Regions from separate parts of the Ignavigranum ruoffiae genome, predicted to be linked through region 2. Evidence: predicted binding sites of a transcription regulator. Region 2 holds the regulator's gene; each other region holds the start of a gene.

The links. Region 2 encodes LexA, which represses DNA repair genes until DNA is damaged. Its sites were predicted from a motif close to CNAACANNTGTTNG; they were not measured.
Region 1: the regulator LexA is predicted to act here: its motif matches at 6,055-6,068, upstream of uvrB (excinuclease ABC subunit UvrB).
Region 3: the regulator LexA is predicted to act here: its motif matches at 7,064-7,077, upstream of uvrA (excinuclease ABC subunit UvrA).

Annotation. Positions count from the first base shown of each region.
Region 1 is NZ_CP096206.2:1,118,706-1,127,058, forward strand. It holds gene pnp (polyribonucleotide nucleotidyltransferase) at 1-1,269, opposite strand, end outside; gene rpsO (30S ribosomal protein S15) at 1,454-1,723, opposite strand; gene M0R79_RS05355 (acyltransferase family protein) at 1,901-3,979, opposite strand; gene uvrB (excinuclease ABC subunit UvrB) at 4,038-6,038, opposite strand; gene rpsT (30S ribosomal protein S20) at 6,226-6,477, shown strand; gene holA (DNA polymerase III subunit delta) at 6,542-7,558, opposite strand; gene M0R79_RS05375 (gamma-glutamyl-gamma-aminobutyrate hydrolase family protein) at 7,657-8,353, shown strand, end outside.
Region 2 is NZ_CP096206.2:810,507-818,859, reverse strand. It holds gene M0R79_RS04025 (DRTGG domain-containing protein) at 1-359, opposite strand, end outside; gene M0R79_RS04020 (ZIP family metal transporter) at 450-1,265, opposite strand; gene dinB (DNA polymerase IV) at 1,279-2,391, opposite strand; gene yajC (preprotein translocase subunit YajC) at 2,553-2,927, opposite strand; gene tgt (tRNA guanosine(34) transglycosylase Tgt) at 2,989-4,140, opposite strand; gene M0R79_RS04000 (glutaminyl-peptide cyclotransferase) at 4,153-4,905, opposite strand; gene M0R79_RS03995 (lysophospholipid acyltransferase family protein) at 4,982-5,608, shown strand; gene M0R79_RS03990 (YneF family protein) at 5,795-6,013, opposite strand; gene M0R79_RS03985 (DUF896 domain-containing protein) at 6,080-6,319, opposite strand; gene lexA (transcriptional repressor LexA) at 6,405-7,028, shown strand; gene M0R79_RS03975 (adenine phosphoribosyltransferase) at 7,312-7,824, opposite strand; gene recJ (single-stranded-DNA-specific exonuclease RecJ) at 7,820-8,353, opposite strand, start outside.
Region 3 is NZ_CP096206.2:124,911-133,263, reverse strand. It holds gene lgt (prolipoprotein diacylglyceryl transferase) at 1-799, opposite strand, end outside; gene hprK (HPr(Ser) kinase/phosphatase) at 796-1,740, opposite strand; gene M0R79_RS00625 (PspC domain-containing protein) at 1,957-2,265, opposite strand; gene M0R79_RS00620 (PspC domain-containing protein) at 2,275-2,448, opposite strand; gene M0R79_RS00615 (DUF4097 family beta strand repeat-containing protein) at 2,453-4,087, opposite strand; gene uvrA (excinuclease ABC subunit UvrA) at 4,179-7,001, opposite strand; gene M0R79_RS00605 (substrate-binding domain-containing protein) at 7,258-8,271, opposite strand.

The DNA of each region.
Region 1 (8,353 bases), 310 kb from region 2:
TTCTTCGCTCGGAAGGATCGGTTCAATGGCGCGATGTCCTAATGCCCCATGACCAATCTCACGTCGACCAGGTGAACCATAGCGGCCGGTTGACCCGACTGAATATTGAGGGAAATTATAATGATGCATAAAGCGACGTGATTCTTCTAAGCCTAGACCGTCTAAAGATTGTTGTTCACTTAATGGCGCGAGCGTTAGTGCTGATAAAGCTTGAGTTTGTCCTCGAGTAAATAAAGCTGACCCATGAGCCCGAGGTAGGAAAGCCACTTCAGAAGATAAAGGACGAATTTCATCGATTCGTCGACCATCCGGACGAACCTTATCATCTGTAATTAAGCGACGTACTTCATCGAATTCTAATTGATCAGCAATTGCAATAATTTGTTGCAATTTTTGGTCAAGCTCTTCTTCCTCAGACCAGCGAGCTTGATAATCATCATGAATTTTTTCTTTGACGGCTTGAATATTGGCTTCCCGCTCCAATTTATCAAAGGTTTGAATAGCTTCGGTCATCAGCGGATTGTATTGCTCTTGAATCTCAGCTAACAGGATCGGATCAATTTGTCTGAGATCCACTGCCATCTTCTCTTGGCCAATCGCTGACCGGATATCTTCTTGGAAGCGACATAATTCTTGAATTGCTTGGTGGCCAAATAATAAGGCTCCAAGCATCACTTCTTCTGATAATTCTTGAGCGGATGATTCCACCATGTTAATGGCTGTTTTAGAACCAGCCACGGTTAAATCTAGATCTGAGGCTGCTTTTTGTTCAACAGAAGGATTAATCACAAATTTACCATCAACACGGCCAACATGAACACCGGCAATGGGACCATCAAAAGGAATATCAGAAATGGTTAAGGCTAAGGATGATCCTAGCATGGCGGCCATTTCCGGCGTATTATCTTGATCCACTGATAGGACAGTATTAATGACTTGGACTTCATTAAAGAAACCTTCTGGGAACATCGGACGAATCGGCCGGTCAATCAATCTGGCAGTCAAGGTAGCATGTTCAGAAGGACGCCCTTCTCGTTTAATGTAGCCACCTGGAATTTTTCCGACAGCGTACATTTTTTCCTCATAATTTACGGTCAAAGGAAAGAAGTCTTGATTTTCTTTAGCTTCTTTCTCACCGACTACAGCAGTTAGAACTACTGTATCACCATAGCGAACTAAGACGGCTGCATTGGCTTGTTGAGCTACATGACCGGTTTCTACAACCAATTTACGCCCGCCCCATTCTGTTTCAAATACATGTTTTGTCATTCTAGTTCTCCTTTGTTATGAATTGGGAGACTACTAAACAAATATCAGTCTTTTAATCGGATAAAAAACTCATACTTGTATAGTAGCAAGCTAGCTAAGCTAACGAACTCCCAACAAACATTTTAACATAATAATATCTCAAGACGCAAAAAAATCAGGACAAAAGCTGCCCTGATGATGTTGATTAGCGACGTAATCCTAAACGTTGGATTAATTCACGGTAACGTTGTACATCGTTCTCACGTAAGTATGCTAACAAGTTACGACGATGACCGATTTTCTTCATAAGCCCACGATAAGAATGGAAATCTTTCTTATGGGTATGAATATGTTCATTTAATGAATTAATATCATGTGTTAACAATGCAATTTGTACTTCTGGAGAACCAGTATCTCCTTCATGAGTAGCATAATCAGCAATAATTTGTTGTTTCATTTCTTTAGTCAATGCCATCTCATTTCACCTCTTTCTTTTTAAAAATAGTCCCAATGCTAAGAAAAACGTTGGTGATTCGTTAATCTGAGCATGGGGCTTAATAATTGCTTCGCAGCTTCGTTCGTCGATGCAAAAGATAGCAACAAACAGCCACTCAAATAGTGTAACCTACTTAAATTTAATAATCAAGTCTTTTTAGTGACTTTCTTGCAAAACTTTATAAAGGGTCTTCGCAATAATAATGGTAAAGTGTTCCATACCTAATGGTGAATGGTGGATCTCATCCTCGCCATACCAATCAGGGTGACCCTCTTGATAACTATGCCAATCAATTTCGTGGACATTTGGATAGTCCTCAGCCACTTCCTTAATTAATCGATTGACTTCATCAATATGTTGAACACGAGAATTTGTATTAATAAAGAATACCTGACGGTCACCAGATAATTCAATCATCTCGTCTAAGGCTGGTCGGTCTAAACTGGCATTGGTGCCCAAATTAATGACCACATTTTCTTGAACCTCACCATCGGCAAGCATTTGTTTATAAATAGGAATTGCATCCCAAATTTGTAAACTACCCTGACCATAATAATTCCCATTCAAGAAAATTTCTAAGGTATTTATACCATTAATGCTGACAATCGAATCACCAAATAATGTCATTGGTACTTCAGTGGCGAAAAGTAGCTCTTCTTTACTTAAGTTTTCAACGACAGTTGGATGAAAAGCTTCTAATTCATCAAAGAGTCCCTGATTCTCATTGAGTCGATCAAGAAAAGCTTGAATCTGATCTTGTTTCACATTTACCAGATAATTGACCAAACGTTCATTTTCTCGATTCTTAATATAATGATCCGTCAACGATTTGACCGTATCTTCTTGATCAGCTTGACGGCTGACCCGAGTCGCAAAATGCTGGTCTAAATCCTTGATCTCATCTTTGACTTTGATTAGCGGTTTTTCAGCCGGATAGGCCTCTTTGAGCATGTTTGGCGCAAAGCGATAGGTTTGATACTCTAGTTCGAACAAAGCAACCCGTTTATCATTGCGACTATTAAACACGGCAAAGCCGAAGCCAATCAAAGCTAGACAGAATAGTCCTGAAAACACACAGCGAGCAAACCATTTTTTCGGTTGGGTCCGATCTTTTAACAGAGCCAAATTCTTATACCAATCCCATTGATTGGCGAAAGGAATCTGCCAAATCGGTCTCTCTGCCAAGCGATAAGTCACTTCGCCGAAGAAAATAATCCCTAAAATACTGAGACTATTAATCATTAGCATATTACCATTGAAACGGCGGAATTGCCCCATCATGATGACAATCACTGGATAATACCAGAGATAATACGAATAGGACCGCTTACCAATAACATCAAAAATCGGATTGCCCCAGAAAAAACGTGTAATCGGTGGATTAATCGTAATTAACCATAGAAGAAACATGGAAATCAAATTAAAATAAGTCATCACTAATTCATAGGTCCATGCCGAATTATCTTTCGTGGTCAAGACAAAGAACAGGGTCAATCCTGTAACCAACACGGCAAAGATTGAATAAAAACTTTTGCGATGTTTCAAGTTCTGTAAATAATTTAAGATGGTCGGCAAACTATAGGCCGTTGCCATCCCTAAAGCAAAAGATGAAAACCGAGTGTCTAAACCATAATAAACCCTAGTCGGATCATCTCCTGGCTTATAAAGAAACAACATCAGACTATGACTTAGAATAACTATGATCGCCCAAAAAATTCCCTTGGCAGGCAAAGAGAACTTAAAGCGCTTGGTCAGTAAAAATAAAGGAATTGCCAGAATGAAGGATTGAAGATAGATGGCATTGTACCAGAGATGAGTAAATGGTGTCGCATTGGTCATTTGGACAAAATAAGATTGATCTGAGAAAATTTGATACCAATTACTCACAAATGCTAGCGCAGAAAGCATATCATTGCGGATATAATGCAATTCAATCGGTTTAAATAGTACAAAGCCCAGAACAATTATCATCATCATCCATAAAAGTGGCAGGAATAAACGCTCAAAAGTTTTTAAAAGATAGCGACCAATGGCCGGGTAATTTGTTTTCTGGTCGACTGGCTGGTGCTTCTCCATTTTATAGGCGAAGAAATAACCACCAAGCACCAAGAAGGTATTTACCATTAAGAACCCGCCTGGAACATAATTTGGAAATAGATGATAGAAAATTACCATCGCCACAGCGAAGCCTTTTAATCCTTCAAAACTTTTTATCCTGGACGGAAATTGAGCCAAAATAACACCCCCACAAATTTCATATCAAAACTTAGACACTTATACTAACACAAATCCCTTACTTGCGCTTATTTTTTTTGTAAATTGTTTGTAATTCAATAATAATATCGCGCAAGTCAGCCGCTGCCTCAAAGTTTAAATCTTTAGCATATTGGCGCATTTGTAATTGTAACACTTCCAATTGTTCTTCTCTTTGTTGAGCAGACATTTTACGGAACTGACCAAGCAGATCTTGCTCTTTATTCTCAGGCTCAACTTCATGGGTAATCCGAATGAGATCACGCACTTCTTTCTTAATTGTCTTGGGCGTGATATGGTGTACCCGGTTATATTCCAGCTGAATACTGCGACGTCGATTAGTTTCATCGATGGCTCGCTGCATTGAATCAGTCATGGTATCAGCATACATAATGACCCTTCCTTCAGCATTCCGAGCAGCTCGACCAATCGTTTGGACTAAAGCTCGTTCACTGCGCAAGAAACCTTCTTTGTCTGCATCAAGAATGACTACTAATGAAACTTCAGGTACATCGAGACCCTCTCTCAATAAATTAATCCCGACCAATACATCAAAAACGCCTAAACGCAGATCACGAATAATTTCAGTCCGTTCCAGGGTTTTGATATCACTATGCAAGTATTTCACTTTAATATCAAGTTCTTTTAAGTAATCGGTCAAATCCTCCGACATCTTCTTAGTTAAAGTAGTGATAAAGACCCGCTCACCCTTCTCCACTCGTTGATTAATTTCGCCAACGATATCATCAATCTGCCCTTTTATCGGCCGAACTTCAACTAGAGGATCCAACAAGCCAGTGGGTCGAATGATTTGTTCAACATATTCTCCGTTAGTATGTTCTAACTCATAAGGACCCGGAGTTGCTGAAATATAGACAATCTGATTCACATGTTCCTCAAATTCTTCTAACCTTAATGGCCGGTTATCTAGGGCACTCGGTAATCTGAAACCATAGTCAATCAACTGTTGCTTACGTGCGCGGTCACCATTATACATACCGCGAATCTGAGGCATGGTCATATGCGATTCATCTACTACAATTAAATAATCGTCCGGGAAGAAATCTAGCAAGGTGAAAGGCTGTTCCCCGGGCTTACGTCCATCCATATGACGTGAATAATTCTCTATACCATTGGTATAACCCATTTCAAGCAGCATCTCAATATCATAATTAGTTCGTTGTTCCAAACGTTGGGCTTCAAGAAGTTTATTCTCTCCCCTTAAGTAGGCTAACTGCTCTTCAAGCTCCGCACGAATCGATTCGACCGCGCGGACAATTTGTTGGGTATTGGCCACAAAGTGAGTCGCTGGAAAAATAGGAAAATGATCCACTTCAGATTTAATTTCACCGGTTAAAACATCCACTTCGCGGATGCGTTCAATTTCATCACCAAACCATTCAATGCGTAGCACCTGACTCTCCCTAGAAGCTAAGAAAATTTCAACCACATCACCACGAACGCGGAAGGTCCCCCGTTGGAAATCAAAATCATTGCGAACAAATTGCATATCGACCAGACGAGAAATCACATCTTCTCGAGCAATTTCTTGACCCTTGCGCAAAGACAAGACTTGGTCGCGATACATTTGTGGATCGACTAAACCATAAATACAGGAAACAGAAGCCACCACAATCACATCGCGTCTTTCGATTAAAGCGGAAGAAGCTGAATGGCGTAATCGATCAATTTCATCGTTAACACTGGCTTCCTTCTCGATATAAGAATCCGAAGAAGGTACATACGCCTCAGGTTGATAATAATCATAGTATGACACAAAGTATTCGACCGCATTATCGGGGAAAAATTCTAGCAATTCAGAATATAATTGACCAGCCAAAGTTTTATTATGGGCTAAAACCAAGGTCGGTTTGTTAACATTCTGAATAACATTAGCAATGGTAAAGGTCTTTCCTGTCCCCGTTGCCCCTAAAAGAATCTGCTCGCGCTGGCCGTCTTCAATTCCCTGAGTCAAACTATCAATTGCCTGGGGTTGATCCCCACTCGGTTGAAAAGGTAATTTTAATTTAAATTGATCCATGGACCCTTTCCTCTCTAGAACAAGCGTTCGCATCTTAGTATAACGCTTCATCCAATATAATGCTATAAAATCCGAAAATTTATGATTGCTTTTGTACTTTTGAATAAGTTATAATAATGTCTGTTGACTCGCTTTAATAATTCTGATAGAGTTACAAAACGCAATAATTATGAAAGAGGTGAATTCCTTGGCAAATACTGTCCAAACCATTAAACGTGTTCGTCAAACGGCTGTTAAATCAGATCGCAACACTGCTCAAATTTCTCGCATGCGTCGGGCGATTAAAAACTTCAAACTTGCGGTTGAATCTGGTGAAGGAAATCAAGCTGATTTATTTAAAGCAGCTGTGAAACAAATTGAAAATTCTGCGAATAAAGGTTTAATTCACGCAAATAAAGCTGCTCGTGATATTTCAAAATTAGCTAAATTGAATAAATAAAGGCATTTAGGTTGAAAGTTGGCTTTCAACCTTTTTTTATACCTTCTTTTACTAGGTTCTATCCTCAGCTAGAGACAATTTTAGTTAACAAGAGATAGAAATGATTTTCTGCCTGGCCGATTCCCATCTTCATCTGATAATCTATCTCAGCAAAATCATCATACAAAGCTAACAAAGCTGGCAAGGTTTTGCGCTGGCTTGCCTGATAGGCCAGTTTAACCCGATAAGGATGGACACTCAAATATTCTGCCATTTGACCAGACATCATGCCCCGCTCTTTCAATAACTTGACTTGTAAAATTAAGCGAAATTGACTGACCAACAAAGCATGCAAGGCAATGGGTTCATTCTTCATCAGCAGTAGGTCTTGATAGATTTGGATGGCTTGGTTGACTTTTCCTTGGCTGACTGCAGTTGAAAGTTCAAAGACATCCGTTTCAAGACTTCTAGGCACTAATTGACGGACATTCTCGACCGAAAGTTCCTGTCCTGATAAGACAAATGTATGTAATTTCTCTAATTCAATCATCGCCAAACTTAATTGGTAATTGACACGAATTAGCAATTCATCAAGGGCATGCTTGCCAAGTTTTATTTCACTGGACCTTAAATATTCCCGCACAAAACGATCTACCTGGCGTTCATCTAATGGGGTCACATCCACTAAGAGCGTCTGCTTAGTAAATAGCTGACTTAATTTACGTCTACGGTCAATCTGATCCTGCCGGGATAAAAAGACGACAACCGTCGCTGAATTTGGTGAGCTGATATATTCTGATAAGTTTTTCTCTTCTGTCTTATTAAGTTTAAGCGGACTTTGGTTAGCTAAGAAAGAGGCATTATCGACAATGATAATCCGCTGATCAGCAAAGAAGGAAAACATATTAGCTTCATCGATAACTGACTGGATTGACTCTTCTTCTAAATCGATTTGCATAATATCTAGTGCTTGATCCTTCTCTAAAGTATTAAATAATTGCTTTAAGAACTGATCAATTAAGTACTTCTCACTTCCTTGTAAGTAATACACCGGAGCCAGCTTACCCTGATGCAATTCTGTCATGACTCTCTGATAATCCATCCTGTCACCTCTCTTTAAGTATAAATAATCTCAATCCGTTTAGCTAGGTTGACCTCTTCTTTTAGCTTAGCTATGATTTAACAAAAAGGAGAAAAATGATGAAACCTTTGATTGGTATTACTGGAAACATCATGCAAGAAACTGAAAAAAATTCTAACATTCAATGGCATTATAGCTATAGTTTACAAGATTTCAGTCAGGCGGTATATCAAGCCGGTGGCATTCCGGTCACTCTTCCACTTCTCGACCAGAGTATTGCTCAAGAATTGATCAATAAAGTTGATGGCATCATCTTCAGTGGTGGTGAAGATATTCACCCTTTACTTTACAAGCAAGAGGTTCAACCAAATCTGGGTCCCGTCAATATGGAGCGAGACCGTTTCGAATTATCTTTACTGGATCAAGCCATTCAACAACAGAAAGCAATCTTGGGTGTTTGTCGTGGATTTCAACTTATTAATGTCTACTTCGGCGGCAGCCTCCATCAAGAGATTCAACAACTTGACCAGATCCATCTACAACATCGGCAAAAAAGTGATTTAAGACAGGGGCATCACTTGGTTCGCATTGACGCATCATCATATCTGTCAACCCTTATCGGGTCGACTTCCTTGGTCAACTCCTATCATCACCAAGCCATTGACCAACTAGCTAGTCCGCTAAAGGCAACCGCTTATAGTTCTGATCATATTATTGAAGCGATTGAATATATCGATCAAGATCATAGCCTACTAGCCGTCCAATGGCATCCTGAAATCCAGCTAGCGGTTAACCAAGAACAAGCTAAATTGTTTG
Region 2 (8,353 bases):
CCGACAATGATCATCGAATTCTTGTCAAAATACCGCTTCATCGATTCTTCGGTCATCGCCCCGATAATAAATTTATTAAGATGTTGATGTAAGCCAGCTTCCCCACCTAGAACTTCACCATCAATGATTCTGACAATTTCATCAAAGGTCAGCATTTCTGAGATTTTTTTCTTTTTCTCGATTCGTATGGTGGCCACCCGCTCAATGGTTGTCACCAAACCTTGAGACTCCGCCTGCTTGATGGCCCGATACACGGTTCCCTCACTAATCGAAAGCTTACGGGCCACGCCGCGAACTGAAATACGTTCGCCAATTGGTAGAGTTTCAATATAGTTAATTACATCATTTAATTTAGACATCGCTTAACCTCACATCTTTTAATGATACATTTAGTATATCATATTTAATCGAGCCTGCTACTTTAGATTTCACGCTAAGAATTTTAAAGCTTAGCCTAAGGCCACGTCTAGAATCATCATAATCGTAAAGCCGCCCATCAAACTTAGGGTGGCTAAGTCGGTGTAATTGGAGGCTTGAGATTCTGGGATTAATTCTTCGACCACCACGAAGATCATCGCACCGGCGGCAAAAGATAAGGCATAAGGCATTAAACTAGTCACTAGAAGAACGCCAAAGGCCCCCAACACGGCGCCAACAGGTTCAACGAGGGCGGAAGCTTGGCCAAGTTTAAAGGAATCCCACTTGCTACGTCCTGTTCCGCGAATCGGTAAGGAAAGTGCCGAGCCTTCGGGAATATTCTGAATCCCAATCCCAATCGTCAAGGCAATCGCACCAGCGAGGGTCGCTGAATCTTGGTGAAGCGCTGCGGCGGCAAAAGCGACACCCACCGCCAGCCCTTCAGGAAAGTTATGAATCGTCACTGCAAGGAATAATAAGGTCGTCCGAGAGAGACGATTTTGATTAGGATTCGTATCGCCATGATCCTCTGCATAATGGACATGGGGCACCATGACATCCAAAAGTCTTAAAAAAAAGCCCCCGAGGATAAAACCAAAAGCGACCGGCAGCCATACTGGCAGACCATGACTATTAGCTGCCGCATATTCTAAGGCAGGCGCTAGTAAAGACCAAAACGAAGCAGCAATCATGACTCCTGCAGCAAATCCTTGCATCATTGCCAGAACTTTACCGTTCACATCTTTCATAAAGAAGACGAAAGCCGAACCCAATACCGTACATAACCAGGTAAAGATCCCCCCAATCAAGGCTTGACCAACAGGCCCTAAATTCTCAAAAAATTCTATTATCATTCCACCCCTATATATTTAATAGGCATTCTTGTTCCAAACTTCGGTCGAAATTTGAGACAGTAACTCCTAATAATCGTATTTTTTCTCCTAATAAATTAAGGCTTCGCCATAATTCTATCACATTTTCGAGAATCTGTTGGTCATTTTTGATTGGTTGGGTTAGAGAATGCTGACGGGTTACAGTCTGAAAATCTGCGGTTCGCACTTTTAAAGTCACGGTATAGGCTTTCAAGCTTTCTTTAATTAAATGCCCTCCTACCTCTTGACTAAGTTCAGTTAAACTCGCCATGACTTGTTCTTCGGCCGTTAAGAAATTTAGAAAAGTTCGTTCTTTGCCCAGAGATTTTCTTAAACGTGAAGCTTCTACCCGGTTACTCGCAATCCCTCTGACCTTATAATATAAAGATAAACCGGCTTTACCAAAGTGCTTTTCTAACTCTTCCAGGCTAAGCTGATATAAATCGAAACCATCAGCAACATTCATTTCTTTAAGTAAGAATTGGGTCTTGGTCCCAACCCCATGGAAATGTTCAATCGGCAACTTCATCAGAAATACGTGGGCTTGTTCAGGCTCGATAACGGTCAAACCGAAAGGTTTCTGAAAATCTGAGGCCACTTTAGCCAAAAATTTATTATAAGAAATCCCTACTGAACAGGTAAGACCGGTTTCTCGCCGAATTTCCTGTTGAATGGCTTGACCAATCAACGTGGCACTAGGACAATTAAAATGATTCTGACTAATATCGAGATAGGCTTCATCAAGAGAAACGGGCTGCACCAGATCGGTATAGCGATAAAATATCTGCCGAATATTTTGTGAAACTTGCCGATAAGTTGACATATCTCCTTTAATAAAGATAGCTCGAGGACAACGACGGTATGCTTCGATCGCTGGCATGGCCGAATGAATGCCGTATTGACGGGCTACATAATTGCAGGTCGAAACAATGCCCCTTCCACCAGTTAAATTTGGATGCTTGGCAATCACAACCGGTTTATGTTTTAATTCTGGACGCTTTAATATTTCAATCGACGCATAAAAAGCATCCATATCTACATGAAGAATCTTCTTACTAAGATCTGGTAAAGGATCCGCAAATTCTAACATCCCATATTTCATCACCAACCCTCCTTTTGGTCTAGTATACAAACATTTGTTCGTATACTCAAGACCTATATTTCATTTAGGGTTAAATATTCATCAGAAATGACTTTTAAGATTCGCAAAATTGTCAACAAAAAAGACGACCAGCCGTTAAATCTAGTCGTCTCACGATTTTGTTATTTATTTTCTTGTGGATCTTCTTCAATGTCGCCTTCAACGACTTCTATTTCTTCTGAATGCTCTTCAGGGGATAAATCCTTGACTGAAACTGTCGCATTGGTGGCCGCTGGAGTGTCAACAACTTTGGCAATCGCTGAAAGTTCGAAAGTTAAGTAAACTCCTTCACAGTCAATCACAATTTTATTGGTATCATGTTGGACCTCTTCAACTAGTCCGTGAAGACCGCCAATAGTCACTACTTCTTGACCCGGACGAAGTGAAGAAAGCATATTTTTCTTTTCTTCCATTTGTTTCTTTTGGGGTCTAATCATTAAGAAGTACATGACCACAAACATTAACAACAAGGGAACTAAATTAACTAACATATTCATGATAAAACTCCTCTTTTTTTATTATTTATTGTAACATGTTTATCCTATGATGGCGATTATTTTAGAAAGCTGGTGCGTTGGCCTTGAAGTAACCATAACGTTCAAAGAAGGCTTGTCTAAATTCCAAGAGATTATCATCGCGAATCGCTTGACGGACATCCCGCATCAATTGTAACAAGAAATAGGTATTATGAATTGAAGCCAAGCGCAAACCGAATATCTCATCCGCTTTAAATAAATGACGAATATAAGCTCGACTGTAATGTTGACAGGTATAGCAATCGCAATCTGAATCAATCGGCTTGAAATCACGAGCATATTTGGCATTCTTCACGACTAGACGTCCATCATGGGTCATACAAGTCCCATTACGAGCAATTCGCGTAGCTAGCACACAGTCAAACATATCAGTACCACGAATCACCCCATCAATTAAAGCATCTGGAGAACCCACACCCATTAGATAACGCGGTTTATTATCAGGTAATTCGGGCACCAAATAATCTAGCACGGCGTTCATTTCTTCTTTGGTCTCGCCGACCGACAAGCCACCGATCGAATAACCGGGGAAATCTAGACTGACCATATCTCGCACATGACTTAATCGTAAATCTTTATAACCTGCGCCTTGACAAATGCCGAAAAGAGCTTGCCGGTCAGGGTGTTTATGAGCTTGCAGGCCACGTTCTGCCCAGCGTGTTGTCCGGGCAATGGAATTCTTTACATAGTCATAAGATTGATGGAAATCTGGGCATTCATCGAAACTCATGATAATATCAGCCCCGAGGGCATTTTCAATATGGATCGCTTTTTCTGGTGAGAGGAATAATCGTTCGCCAGAAATATGATTGCGAAAGTACACGCCCTCTTCTTTGATTTGACGAATGTCACTCAATGAAAAGACTTGAAATCCACCTGAATCAGTCAATATTCCTTGATCCCAATTCATAAATTGGTGCAAGCCTCCGGCTTCTTCGACAATATCTTCTCCAGGTCTTAACCATAGATGATAAGTGTTGGACAAGATGACTCCAGCACCCATCTCTTTTAATTCCTCTGGCGACAAAGACTTGACTGTGGCTAAAGTACCTACCGGCATATACATCGGCGTTTCAAAACTTCCATGCGGGGTATGTAAAATTCCTAAACGGGCCCCGGTGTGTTTCTCAGTTTTAAGCGGTTCATACCAGACTGGGGCTTTCGCTTCATTCATAAATTTCCTCCTTTAATTCAATTCAACTTCAAAAATAATCGGATAGTATTTTCCAGTTAAATAAAACAAATTGTCTTTGATATGGGCAATACCATTTAAAACATCCATAGTTTGGCGCTGGCTGGGTGAAATTTTTGCCTGGTCAATAATAGGTGAAAGGTCATACACTTTCTTAACCTCGCCTGTATTCCCATCGATAGCGACAATAGAATTACTATACCACACATTGGCATAAATTAAACCATTGGCGTACTCCAATTCATTTAATAATTCAACCGGTTCTTCATCTAAATGGACTTGAATTTTGGCTAACAGATCAAAATTTTGGGCATCTCGTTGATAAAGCGTAGAGCTACCATCAGACATCCATAAGACATCGGCTTGAGCATCATAAGTTAAACCCCATCCTTCAGTATCATAGGCCACTTCCTTAGTCAGCTCGAAACTTTGATCATCCCAGAGGAAAGCCTTGCCAGATTTCCAAGTCAATTGCCAAATACCATAAGGTGTATCCGTAATGCCTTCACCGAAATATTCATTGGCCAACTTCACTTTACTCTCTAAAGTCCCCGTGTCAGGATTTAAATAACCCAATTGTGACTGATCATATTGTCCCGATCCGATTAAAATCCGTCCTTGCTTATCAACTGTAAAGCCTTGGGTAAACAATTCCTGATCACTAGGTAGGATAGATACTAACTTAACCGGAGAATTCATGATGGATAAATTCAGCATCATGAATAAGCTTAGAATACAATAAAGCATAATCATCCCTCCAGACTAGCATGATAAATTATAAATTGATACAATGAGAATACTTTTGAAGAAAGGATAGCCAAACATGTACCATTTTTTCATTACTATTATATCAGGTCTATTTAAGTTATTAAATGGGCGACCGCTTATCCAGGGACTCGAGAATATCCCTAAAGACGACAGTGTCATCTTTGCAGCGACCCATCGGTCTGCCACTGATCCCTTCTATCTTGCCATTAATTTGAAAGACAGAACGATTGCTTTTATGGCTAAAGAATCAATTTTTAAATTTAAACCGCTGGCAGCATTATTAAAATCAGCCCATGTATTCCCAGTCAATCGGGATAAGCCATCGACCAAAGTCATTAAACACTCGGTCAAACTCTTAGCAGATGGACTTGACTTGGGTATCTTTCCCACCGGCTCTCGTTACTCCACAGAGGTCAAAGGGGGAACTGCCTTTATTCAAACTTTAAGCCACAAAGCGATTATTCCGGTATCCATTCAACCGCCAAGCAATTTCTGGCAATTTATCAGTCGTCGCAAAGCTCGCATCGCCTTTGGACCAGCCATTCCCTATATTGAAGGCAAAAAATATAAAAAAGCTGATTTGGCAGCCATTGATCAACAAATTGCTGAAGAGTTTGACCGCCTGGATAAATTAAATAATCCGGATTATAAATATATTCCCAAAAAGAAAAAGACAATGTAAAATATTCCACTTCGGCGGAGCAAGCCTTAACTGCAGCAGTTAGAATTTATCTTATAAAAGCAAAAAGAGTTGCCTACTCGAGCTAGCAACTCTTTTTCTTTTGGTTATGTTTACCCTTTTTCTGCCCTTTGAGCGAAAAATTGGCTTATTATATTTCTTTCCACAAAAATGAGTTTTCAAACAAAGCTATTTAGATTGCATCTTCATTGAAGCCATAATTTGTTTAACTTTCTTTTGTGATGGTTTTTGTCCCATTTGGGCCATCATTGTCATAATCATACGTTCATCAATCGGTGGATTTTCTTTAAAATAATCCATCATGTATTTACGTGAAATAAAGAATCCGCCAATCAGTCCTCCAATAAGGGCTAATAAAACAATCAAGATCCATACCCAAGTTTCCATCCTATCCCTCCTTCAATTAACATCTTAAATATTGTACTAAAAAATGAGTTTAAAACCAAGTAAAATTTAAGGTCGATGTAAGCCTTTATCTTTTTGAATTTTTTTGACTTTAGCCGAGGTAAGGTCATTTCCTTCAGAATCGACGATTTTTATTCCTTCGATATGATTGCGCATACCACGTCTGAAAGCTTGTAAGTACTCTTTACGAAGGGTGACTTGTTCTTTCAATTCAGCGTCAGTCAATGATTCGGTCTTTTTCTTTCGAGCTAAATAATTTAATCGATCCATCTTTTCTTTCTCTAACATAGAATCTCCTTTCAGCGAACATTTGTTTGCTTCATCACTTTATCTTTGTTATAATAACATTAAGAAATAGAAAGGTACAACGCTTATGACAAAAATTAGCCAAAAACAATTAAATATTCTTAAATCCATTCATGAAACAATTGAATGTAAAGGCTATCCACCAACCGTCCGCGAAATTGCCGCTGAAGTGGGTCTGGCTTCGACGTCGACGGTGCATGGCCACTTGTCTCGCTTAGAACAAAATGGCTTTATCAGTCGCGACCCCAGCTTAACCCGAGCCATTGAACTAACCGAACAAGGTTTTCAAGCATTGGGACTCAATCAGCAGCCAGCTTCGATTCCCCTATTAGGACGAGTTGCTGCCGGCAGTCCTATTCTTGCTGTTGAAGATGCCACCGACTATTATCCGATTCCCAGTCATTTAGAGAAATTTGATCCTGACGAATTGTTTATGCTTGAAATTAATGGTGAAAGCATGATTAATATTGGTATCCTCGATGGTGACTTGATAACCGTCCGTAAGCAGAGCCAGGCTAATAATGGGGACATTGTAGTTGCCATGACCATGGAAGATGAAGCAACCTGCAAACGATTCTATAAAAAAGATGGTTATTATATACTCCGACCTGAAAATGACTTCATGGAAGATATTATCCTTAATCAAGTCAGTATCCTAGGAAAGGTCGTTGCCTTATACCGAGAATTTTAATCGATATTTAGACTGATTAGAGGCTATTTTTCAATTTTATGATACGAGTCTCACTCAGTTCGCCTGATTGAAAGAGATTGAAGTCACCAATTTGTACCCTCCATCAACCCATCAACAAGAAAAATCCACTTCTTTCTAAGCCCTTGCCAACCAAATGGCAAGGGCTTATTTCGTGGATCAGTGAACCTTAAAGTATAGCTCAAATCATTCATTTAATAATTTACGCTAAAACACACTATCAACCAGTCTGACCAATGATAAAAATAGACTTTTCATCGCCGATTTAGTATTTCATTAAGGCTTTATATTGATAGCCTTTGAGCTTGTCTTTACCATTTAAGTCGACTAACTCAATTAAGAAGGCACAACCAGCGACAATCCCACCTAATTTTTCTACGAGTTCAATGGTCGCTTTCATGGTTCCGCCAGTAGCTAATAGATCATCAATAATCAGGACTCTTTGTCCGGGTTGAATAGCATCTTTGTGAATGGCCAAAATATCAGTGCCATATTCTAAATCATATTCCACTTCTATGACTTCGCGAGGTAGTTTGCCCCGTTTTCTGACTGGAGCAAAGCCAATTTCCAAAGCGTAAGCAACCGGGCAACCTACAATAAAGCCACGTGCTTCGGGTCCAGTCACAACATTTACTTGCAAATCTTTGGCATAGTCAACGATTTGTTGAGTTGCATAGGAGAAAGCTGGGCCATCCGCCATGAGTGGCGTGATATCGCGAAAGATGATACCCTCACTTGGATAATTATCAACACGGGCAACATAGTTTTTTAAATCAATCATTGATCTTCTTCCCTTCAAAATACTCTTTCACAACCTGCAAAGGTTGGAAATTTAATAACGCTTCAGCTTCTAGACTCGCTAGGTAAGTCTGGTAACTCGGTAAAGAGAAGATATCAATCTTCTCATGCTGGCTTGGATCTATATTCTGTATCCAACCATCCTTTATTGTAACAAATCCTGCTTCGAAAAACATCATAATCAAGACTTTCAATTGAATTACCGGTATATTTAAACGAGTTGATATCATCGGTAGGCTAGTCCGGATTGGATAAGCTTCTTGACTCATCTGCCATAGATAAAATTTCTTGACACTTTGATAGGTCGGATTACCTGCCAAATATTTAGAACCCTGATGATAACTCGCCAGAATAATCCGACGCCAAGAGTGATTTTCCAGAATTCTCTGTAAATCTTCGAGGCGCTTTGGCAACTGGAAGATGACTAAGTTTTCTAAATCTTGCCACTGAGATTCCAGAGTCTGCTCATTTAATAGTATGGCGCGACTATCAGTTAATAAATGCTCTTG
Region 3 (8,353 bases), 690 kb from region 2:
TTTCTGTGTAATAGCTTTGTCCGTTTTTTCGGCGATATAGGCCGATAACTACGCCAAGGATACATAGGAGAATCGACAGTGCTTGTGAGACTCGAACCGGCCCCCAATATAAACTATCCGTTCGCATGCCTTCAATCAGCGCCCGCCCTAGACCATACCAAACTAAATAAAAGAGGGCCGCTTCTCCTCGTAGCAGAAGCCGGTCACGGTGACGAATACTTATAATCATCATAAAACCAATTAAATTCCAGACCGACTCATAAAGAAACGTGGGATGATGATAGATGCCTGCCACATTCATCTGCTCGATTAACCAGTCAGGTAAGTACAGACGGCTAAGAAATTCGCGCGAAACAGGGCCACCATAGGCTTCCTGATTGACAAAGTTTCCCCAACGACCAATCGCTTGCGCCAGCATCAAAGCTGGCGCGGCTGCATCAAAGACATCAATCAACTGGAGTTGACGGCGTCGACACAGATAAATTAAAGCCAAAGATCCAGCAATGACACCTCCATAAATCGCCATGCCGCCACCACGAATGTTAAATATTTGTAATAAATTCTGGCCATAATAATCCCATCTAAATATGACATAATACACCCTAGCCCCTAGAAAGCCAATCATTATGCCCCAAAAGACAAGATCTAGGATGTCATCTTCTTTCATTCCCATCTTGAAGGCTTCGCGCTTAAATATACGATATGCTAACCAAGCACCCAAACCAATAATCAAGGCGTACCACTGAATTGAGAAATCACCAATTTGAATCGCCGTAGGATTCATCACTAAACTATTCATGGTCGCATCTCCCGATTCTGTTCAATTAGTAAAGACAACCGTTCGTCGAACATTTGTCGCGCATCATGACCTAATTGACTCGCACGGAAATTCATGGCTGCCGACTCGATAATGACTGCTAAATTTCGACCGCTTTTTACTGGGATTCTAATTTTGGGAATATGTACATCTAGAATCGATTCTTGCAAGTGGACATAGCCTAAACGCTCATATTCATGCTTACCGTCGTCATGGGTCAATTCAATAATCAATTCAAGTTGCTTATTGCGCTTAATAGCAGAAACACCAAAGAGGGTCATCACATCGATAATCCCCAATCCACGAATCTCTAATAAATTTTCTAGAATCTCAGGGGCTTCACCGATTAAAGTCAACTCATCCAACTTATATAAATCGACCCGGTCATCCGCAATCAACCGGTGCCCTCGTTGGATAAGCTCTAGCCCTGTTTCAGATTTCCCAACTCCGGAATCACCGACGAGCATGACACCCATCCCATAGACTTCAACAAAGACTCCATGGTGGGAGACGCGCTCGGCGAGTTGACCTCCTAAATAATTGGTCAGCGTAGCGACCACTCGACTGGTCTGAGACTTAGACGAAATAATCGGCACTCCCCGTTCCATGGCAACGGGCACTAAGGCCCGTGGCACCGGCATATCTCGGGCAATGATAATTGCGGGCGTCTCCGGGGTACAAATTAAATCACAGATTGCTTCACGCTCATGACTGGCTCTTGAATTAATAAAGGACATTTCCGTCCGGCCTAAAAGCTGAATCCGTTGATGAGGATAATAAGGTTTATAACCGGTCAGAATTAAGCCCGGTCGTGACACCTCACTCGAGCTCACTTTTCGATCTTTGAATTTTTCACCATAGACTATTTTGAAGTCTAAAGCTTCGACAATATCAGCAATGGTGACAAAACGTTGGTCGCTCATGGTCAACCTCCTTAGCGAGAATTATTTACACTATGATGTTACCACAACATAAAAGCCATAACCATTTATAAAAAAATTAGCAGTTCAGATTCCGTTTATAAAACTATTCACTCCAAACAAAAACGACGTCAATAGATACCTACCAACGTCGTATATATCATTTTTATGCTAAATAGTTAACACGCTCTGTACTATTGTATATAACTTAGCGACGATTTAAAAGTCGCTCCAGTCATCCTCTTGAGTCTTTGGCGTCACATCTTTGCGCTCTTCTCTTTGGTTGGTTGTATTAAAACCTTTGAACAAGGAATCAAAATGATTGGCTCGTCCTCCCTTGACTTGATAATCATAAGGCAAGAGCACACCAAGCATAATGTATAACCAAAAACCAAAAGAATAAGAGAACAATAATAATAAAGCGATAATGCGGACAATGGTCGGATCAATATTAAAATATTCTGCTAACCCTGAACATACTCCCATGATCATTTTATTAGTAGATGATTTATAAAGTCTTTTCTTCATAATAGCCTCCTAATTCTTCATAAGCAGTGCAATTAATGGGTAAGTCAGTAGCCCAGCACCGGTAAAAGCTAAAATAATCGCAATCATTCGAATCAAGGTAGAATCAACCCCAAAATATTCAGCAAGTCCTCCACAAACACCTAATAGTATACGATCATCTTGCGACAATTGAACGGTCTTCATGGTTTTAAACCTCAGCATCTTTCAGATAAATATCGCCTGAAATCACTTTGGCATCAATCGTAACTAATTGGTCTTGACTGTCTAATTGCCGTTGAATTTCTTGACGAGTATGGGAACCGGTCGATTGGACGGTATCCACACTTGTTAAGCGTTGATGAACTGCCCCGGTTGTTGAAGCGGCGATAACCTGTAAATTAACTTGAGCAGGTTGACTAATTTTAATATCGCCGCTGGTCGTTTGGGCTTGAATCTGACTCGTCGTGGCATCTTTTTTACTTATAAAGATACTACCCGCCGAGGTAGAGAAATTAAGATTCTCAGCGTTTCCAGTTAATCTGATATCACCTGAAAGAGTCTTAGCAACGATATCTTGACTGTCCATATCTGTCAATTTAATATCACCATTTAAGTTCATAACATTGACAAGGGACGCGGTTAATCGAGCTAAGTCAAGATCTCCATTTTTATTTTGAATATCGATTTCTTTCGCTTGAATGTCTTCGATCTGACCATCTCCATTAAACAAACTAATTTGGACTTGATTATAGTCTTTTTCAGGAAGTGATAAGGTCAAATCAGCTGATAAACGCGGTGAATTAACTTGGAAAATTAAACAATCTTCATGGGCATCAATCGTTGAATGGTTGGCAAATTCTTCCGCATCATATTTCTCAAAATTACCATGGAAGCGTAATTCTCCTGCCACGATTACTTTATCAGAGGGCGCTTTTTCAACTTTTAATGAGCCATTATTTAGCTTAAATTGGATGTTTTTTAGGTCTTCTCCAGCAAACTCGAAACGATGTTGCAAGGTTTGACTTTTAATCCAAGGCACTTCAAAGGAAAGATTGATATCTTTACGGTCAAAATTCTTGAAGATTTCTTTAAATTGTTGACCAAGGCCTTGGCTAACTTGTTTACCACTGCGAATAGCATCATCTGCTAGCCTAGCCGTAAACCGACTGAAATCATCGGCCTTAGCTTTCAGATATTCTCTGTTTTGTTCGGAAAATGGTTGACTTGATTCATTCATCGTCTGCGCTTTTTGTGCATAAAGTTGACCTAATGAATCTGATAAATTCTTTATGTCTTCTTCTAAGGCTTCTTTCTCCGATAAGAGATCACTCTTCTGAACTTGCATTTCTTCAGTTAAATCATCTAACTCTTCAAAAATTTCTAACTCCCGCAGACGCTGTTGATTAATTAACTGCTTCTCTTTCTTAGCGTCAACTTGAGCCAACAATTCAGCAATCTCTTGGTCAAGTGCTTGGTGATCTGCTTCCTTCATTGTTGGTTCGGCTTGGCGCCAACGTGCTTCTTCAGCAGCCTGGTCTTCTTTAAATTCTTCAGCGTAGTAGTTGGGCTGATCAGTATCTTTTGCCTGGTCTTCAGTCAAAGATTTTTTGAGATAATCAGCAACTTTATGACCAACCTGTGAGCCAGTTTCTAAGACATTATCGACAAATTTGTCAATTTGATCATTTCGAGAATGTTTGTTTAAGGGTTTGTGTAATGGGTCTTCCTTCAATGATGGGTTCTGAGCATCTGAATTACCGACAGCTTCTAATAAGGTTAAGGCTTCTTCAAGGGTAATGACATTTTGACGAACTAACTCCATGATCCGTTCTTTCTCGTTCATAGTAGACCTCCTTTAAATTTCATCCTATATTGTCTACATTCATATTATGCCAAGAAAGGAAGCGAATCTCATAGGCCTTGGGTCTGATTTATTAATCTTTCAGAATATCAACCAGATATTGTCCAGTATAAGATTTAGCAACTTGCGCTACTTCTTCAGGCGTGCCAGTGGCTATGATCTCTCCACCAGCCACCCCACCTTCGGGTCCTAAGTCGATTAAATAATCCGCTGTTTTAATGACATCTAGATTGTGTTCAATAACTACAACCGTATTTCCCGCTTCGACCAACCGATCCAGAACCTTTAATAACTTCTTAATATCATGCGCATGCAGACCAGTGGTAGGCTCATCTAAGATATAGAAAGTATCCCCTGTGGCCACTCTTTGCAGTTCAGAAGCTAATTTCATCCGTTGGGCCTCTCCACCAGAAAGTGTGGTCGCGGACTGACCTAATCGAACATAGCCTAGACCGACATCAATCAATGTTTGTAATTTACGATGGATTTTAGGAATTGCTTCAAAGAATTCCAAGGCTTCATCAATCGTCATATCTAAGACTTGAGAAATATTCTTGCCTTTATATTCAATTTCTAAGGTTTCTGAATTATAGCGGCGGCCATGGCAGACCTCACAAGGTACTTCAATATTTGGTAAGAAGTTCATCTCGATTTCTTTAATTCCAGCTCCTTTACAGGCCTCACAACGTCCTCCCTTGACATTAAAACTAAAACGTCCCTTATCATAACCTCTTTGTTTAGCTCCATTCGTCTTAGCGAACAAATCACGAATATCGTCAAATACTCCGGTGTAGGTGGCTGGATTAGAGCGCGGGGTCCGACCGATTGGGCTTTGGTCAATATCAATGACCTTATCCAAGCCTTCCCAACCGGTAATATCTTTGAATTTTCCGGGTTTCTCTTTCGTTGAAGTAGTCCGTTTTATTAAAGCAATCTTTAAGATGCGATTCACTAAACTTGATTTACCCGATCCTGAAACACCCGTTACGACCGTAAACCTACCCAAAGGGAAAGCTATATCAACATTCTTCAAGTTATTCTCACTGGCTCCGGTAATCTTCACCCAGCCTTGATCTTCACTCCGTCGTTCTTTCGGAACGGGGATTGATAATTTACCCGATAAGTATTGACCTGTTAAGGATTGCTTGTTTCGCATCACCTGTTTAGGGGTTCCTTGCGCGACGATTTCGCCACCCTTCTCACCGGCACCCGGACCAATATCAATAATATAATCCGCGTCCAGCATTGTTTCTTCATCATGCTCAACGACAATTAATGAATTCCCCAGATCACGCATTTGTTTCAAGGAATTAATTAATTTACGATTATCTCGTTGATGAAGACCAATCGAAGGTTCATCTAAGACGTACATTACTCCACTCAGGTTCGATCCAATTTGAGTAGCTAAGCGAATCCGTTGTGCTTCTCCACCAGACAAGGTCCCCGCCATGCGACTCAAGTTTAAGTAATTCAGTCCCACATTATTTAAGAAAGTTAGACGATCATTAATCTCCTTGAGAATCGGTTTAGCAATCATAGCCTTCTCTTCGCCAAATTCCAATTGATCGAAATGCTTCAACGCATCTTCAATTGATAATTCGGACACTTCGGCAATATTCTTGTCACCGACTTTGACCGAGAGTGCCATTGGATTCAACCGTTGCCCTTTACATACTGGACATACCAATTCATGCATATAGTCACGCATCGATTCACGAACATATTCGGAAGAAGTTTGATGATAACGTCGTTCAATATTATTCATAACGCCTTCGAATTTACTGTCGACCGTCTTTTGTCCGCCCCCATGTAAGGGTTTATACGTGAATTTAAAGCGGATTTGCTCTGAACCGTATTTCAGCAAATCTTGTTGGCGTTTTGATAGATCCTTATAAGGAATATCTAACGGTATATTTTGTGAACTGGCGAATTGTTCTAGCATTGAAGAATAATAGGCTGAGTTGTTGGGGCTCCAAGGATGAAAGGCTCCTTCCATTAAAGATAAGGACTCGTCCGGAATAACCAATTCTTCATCCACAGAAAGTTTAAAACCAATTCCATCACAGGCTGGACAAGCTCCATAAGGCGCATTAAACGAGAATAGGCGCGGTTGCAACTCATCAACGGTGAAATCACAGTAGGGACAGGCAAAATGTTCATTAAAGAATAAATCTTCGCCACCGATCACATTTATAATCACATAACCTTGTGAATAATTCAGGGCTACTTCCACTGAATCAAAGACACGACCACGGATGCCTTCTTTCATCACTAGCCGGTCTACAACCACTTCTATTGTGTGTTTCTTAGTCTTGGTCAGCTCAGGCACTTCAGTCACGTCATATATTTCACCATCGACGCGGACCCGAACATAACCATCTTTAATAATCTGTTCAAAAATTTTCTTATGTTGGCCCTTTTGATCACGAATCAGTGGACTTAATATTTGTATCTTCGTCCGTTCAGGGAGGGTCATAATTTGATTAACCATTTGTTCAGGTGATTGCTTTTCAATTGGAATATGGTGGTTAGGACAATAAGGGACGCCAGTTCGCGCATAAAGTAAACGCAGATAATCATTAATCTCAGTTGCTGTCCCGACCGTCGATCGTGGATTATGACTGGTTGTCTTTTGGTCAATCGAAATAGCTGGGGAGAGACCTTCAATGGAATCAACATCCGGCTTATCCATCTGACCTAGGAATTGTCGCGCATAAGCAGATAAGCTCTCAACGTAACGCCGTTGACCTTCGGCATAGAGGGTTTGAAAGGCTAAAGAGGATTTACCTGACCCTGATAGTCCAGTCATCACTACAAGTTTATTTTTAGGAATTTCAATATTTATATTTTTTAGATTGTGGGTTCGGGCCCCACGAACAGTTATTTTGTCATGCATATCCTGTATTCTCCTATAATTATTCGTTACTGCCCCATTATACCATAATCCATGATTTCAGCGAAACATATGTTCGTATGTATATTGGATAAAATTTTCTTTCTTCATCTCATCTGGGAGCTTACAACCAAAAGACCGATATTCTTTGAAAAAGCATGAATGATTTAATTTTTCAATTACAGAATTATATTAAATTAGGCCAAAATAAAAAACCCTCGCCTGAGCAAGGGTTTTGGAGAAAACATTCAAACTTTAATTATTTAACAGCATCTTCCCAAGTAGTGATTTCACCAAGATAGATTTTCTTGATGTTTTCCATTGAAAGGTCTTCAACTTTAGATTCTTTGTTAACGATAACAGCGATACCATCCATAGCGATTGCATCGAAATCTAATTTTTCTTTTTCTTCATCTTTAAGTTCACGTGAAGCCATACCTAAGTCAGCAGTTCCATCTTGAGCAGCTGTCATACCAGCAGAAGAACCGTTAGAAGTAACGTTGATGGTTACGCCAGAGTTTAATTCCATGTATTTTTCAGCTAATTTTTCCATTACAGGAGATACAGAAGTAGAACCAACAACTTCGATTGTTCCTTCTAAACCTTCTTTAGCTTCATAAGCAGGTAGTTCTGCAGCAGCTTCACTTTCTGCTTCGGTTTCTTCTGCTTTAGTTTCTTCTGCAGCTGATTCTGCTTCGGTTTCTTCTGCTTTAGATTCTTCTGCAGCTGATTCTGCTTCAGTTTCTTCAGCCTTAGTTTCTTCTGCAGCTGATTCTTCACCTTCAGCAGCCTTAGGAGTTACTTGGATGTATCCTTCTTCTTCAACAATTGTTTGTCCGTCAGCAGAATGAATGAATGATAAGAAGTCTTTTGTTACTTCAGTCATTTCAGAATCTTTAGACCAAGCTACATTAAATGGACGAGCGATTGGATATTCACCAGCTTTGATAGTGTCAGCACTTGGTTCAACGCCGTCAACTTTAACAGCTTTTACAGAGTCATCTAAAGAACCTAAAGAGATGTAACCAATTGCTTGAGCATCTTGAGCAACGGTTTGCATTACACCGTTAGTTCCGTTTTGGATAGCCGCAGTTTCTACTGTCATGTCGTCGTCATTTTCATTCACAACACCAACGATTTCAACGAAAGCTGAACGAGTTCCTGAACCATCTTCACGAGATACTACGTTAATAGTTCCTTCTTGAGCAAAAACAGGAGCTACAATAGATGCTGCTAAACCGAACACAGACAATAAAGGTAATGTTTTTTTCATTAAAATTCTCCTTTTATAAATGATCTTTAAACATTGCGACAATTCTAATCTCTTGTTTGATAGGCTTTCACTATCAGACACG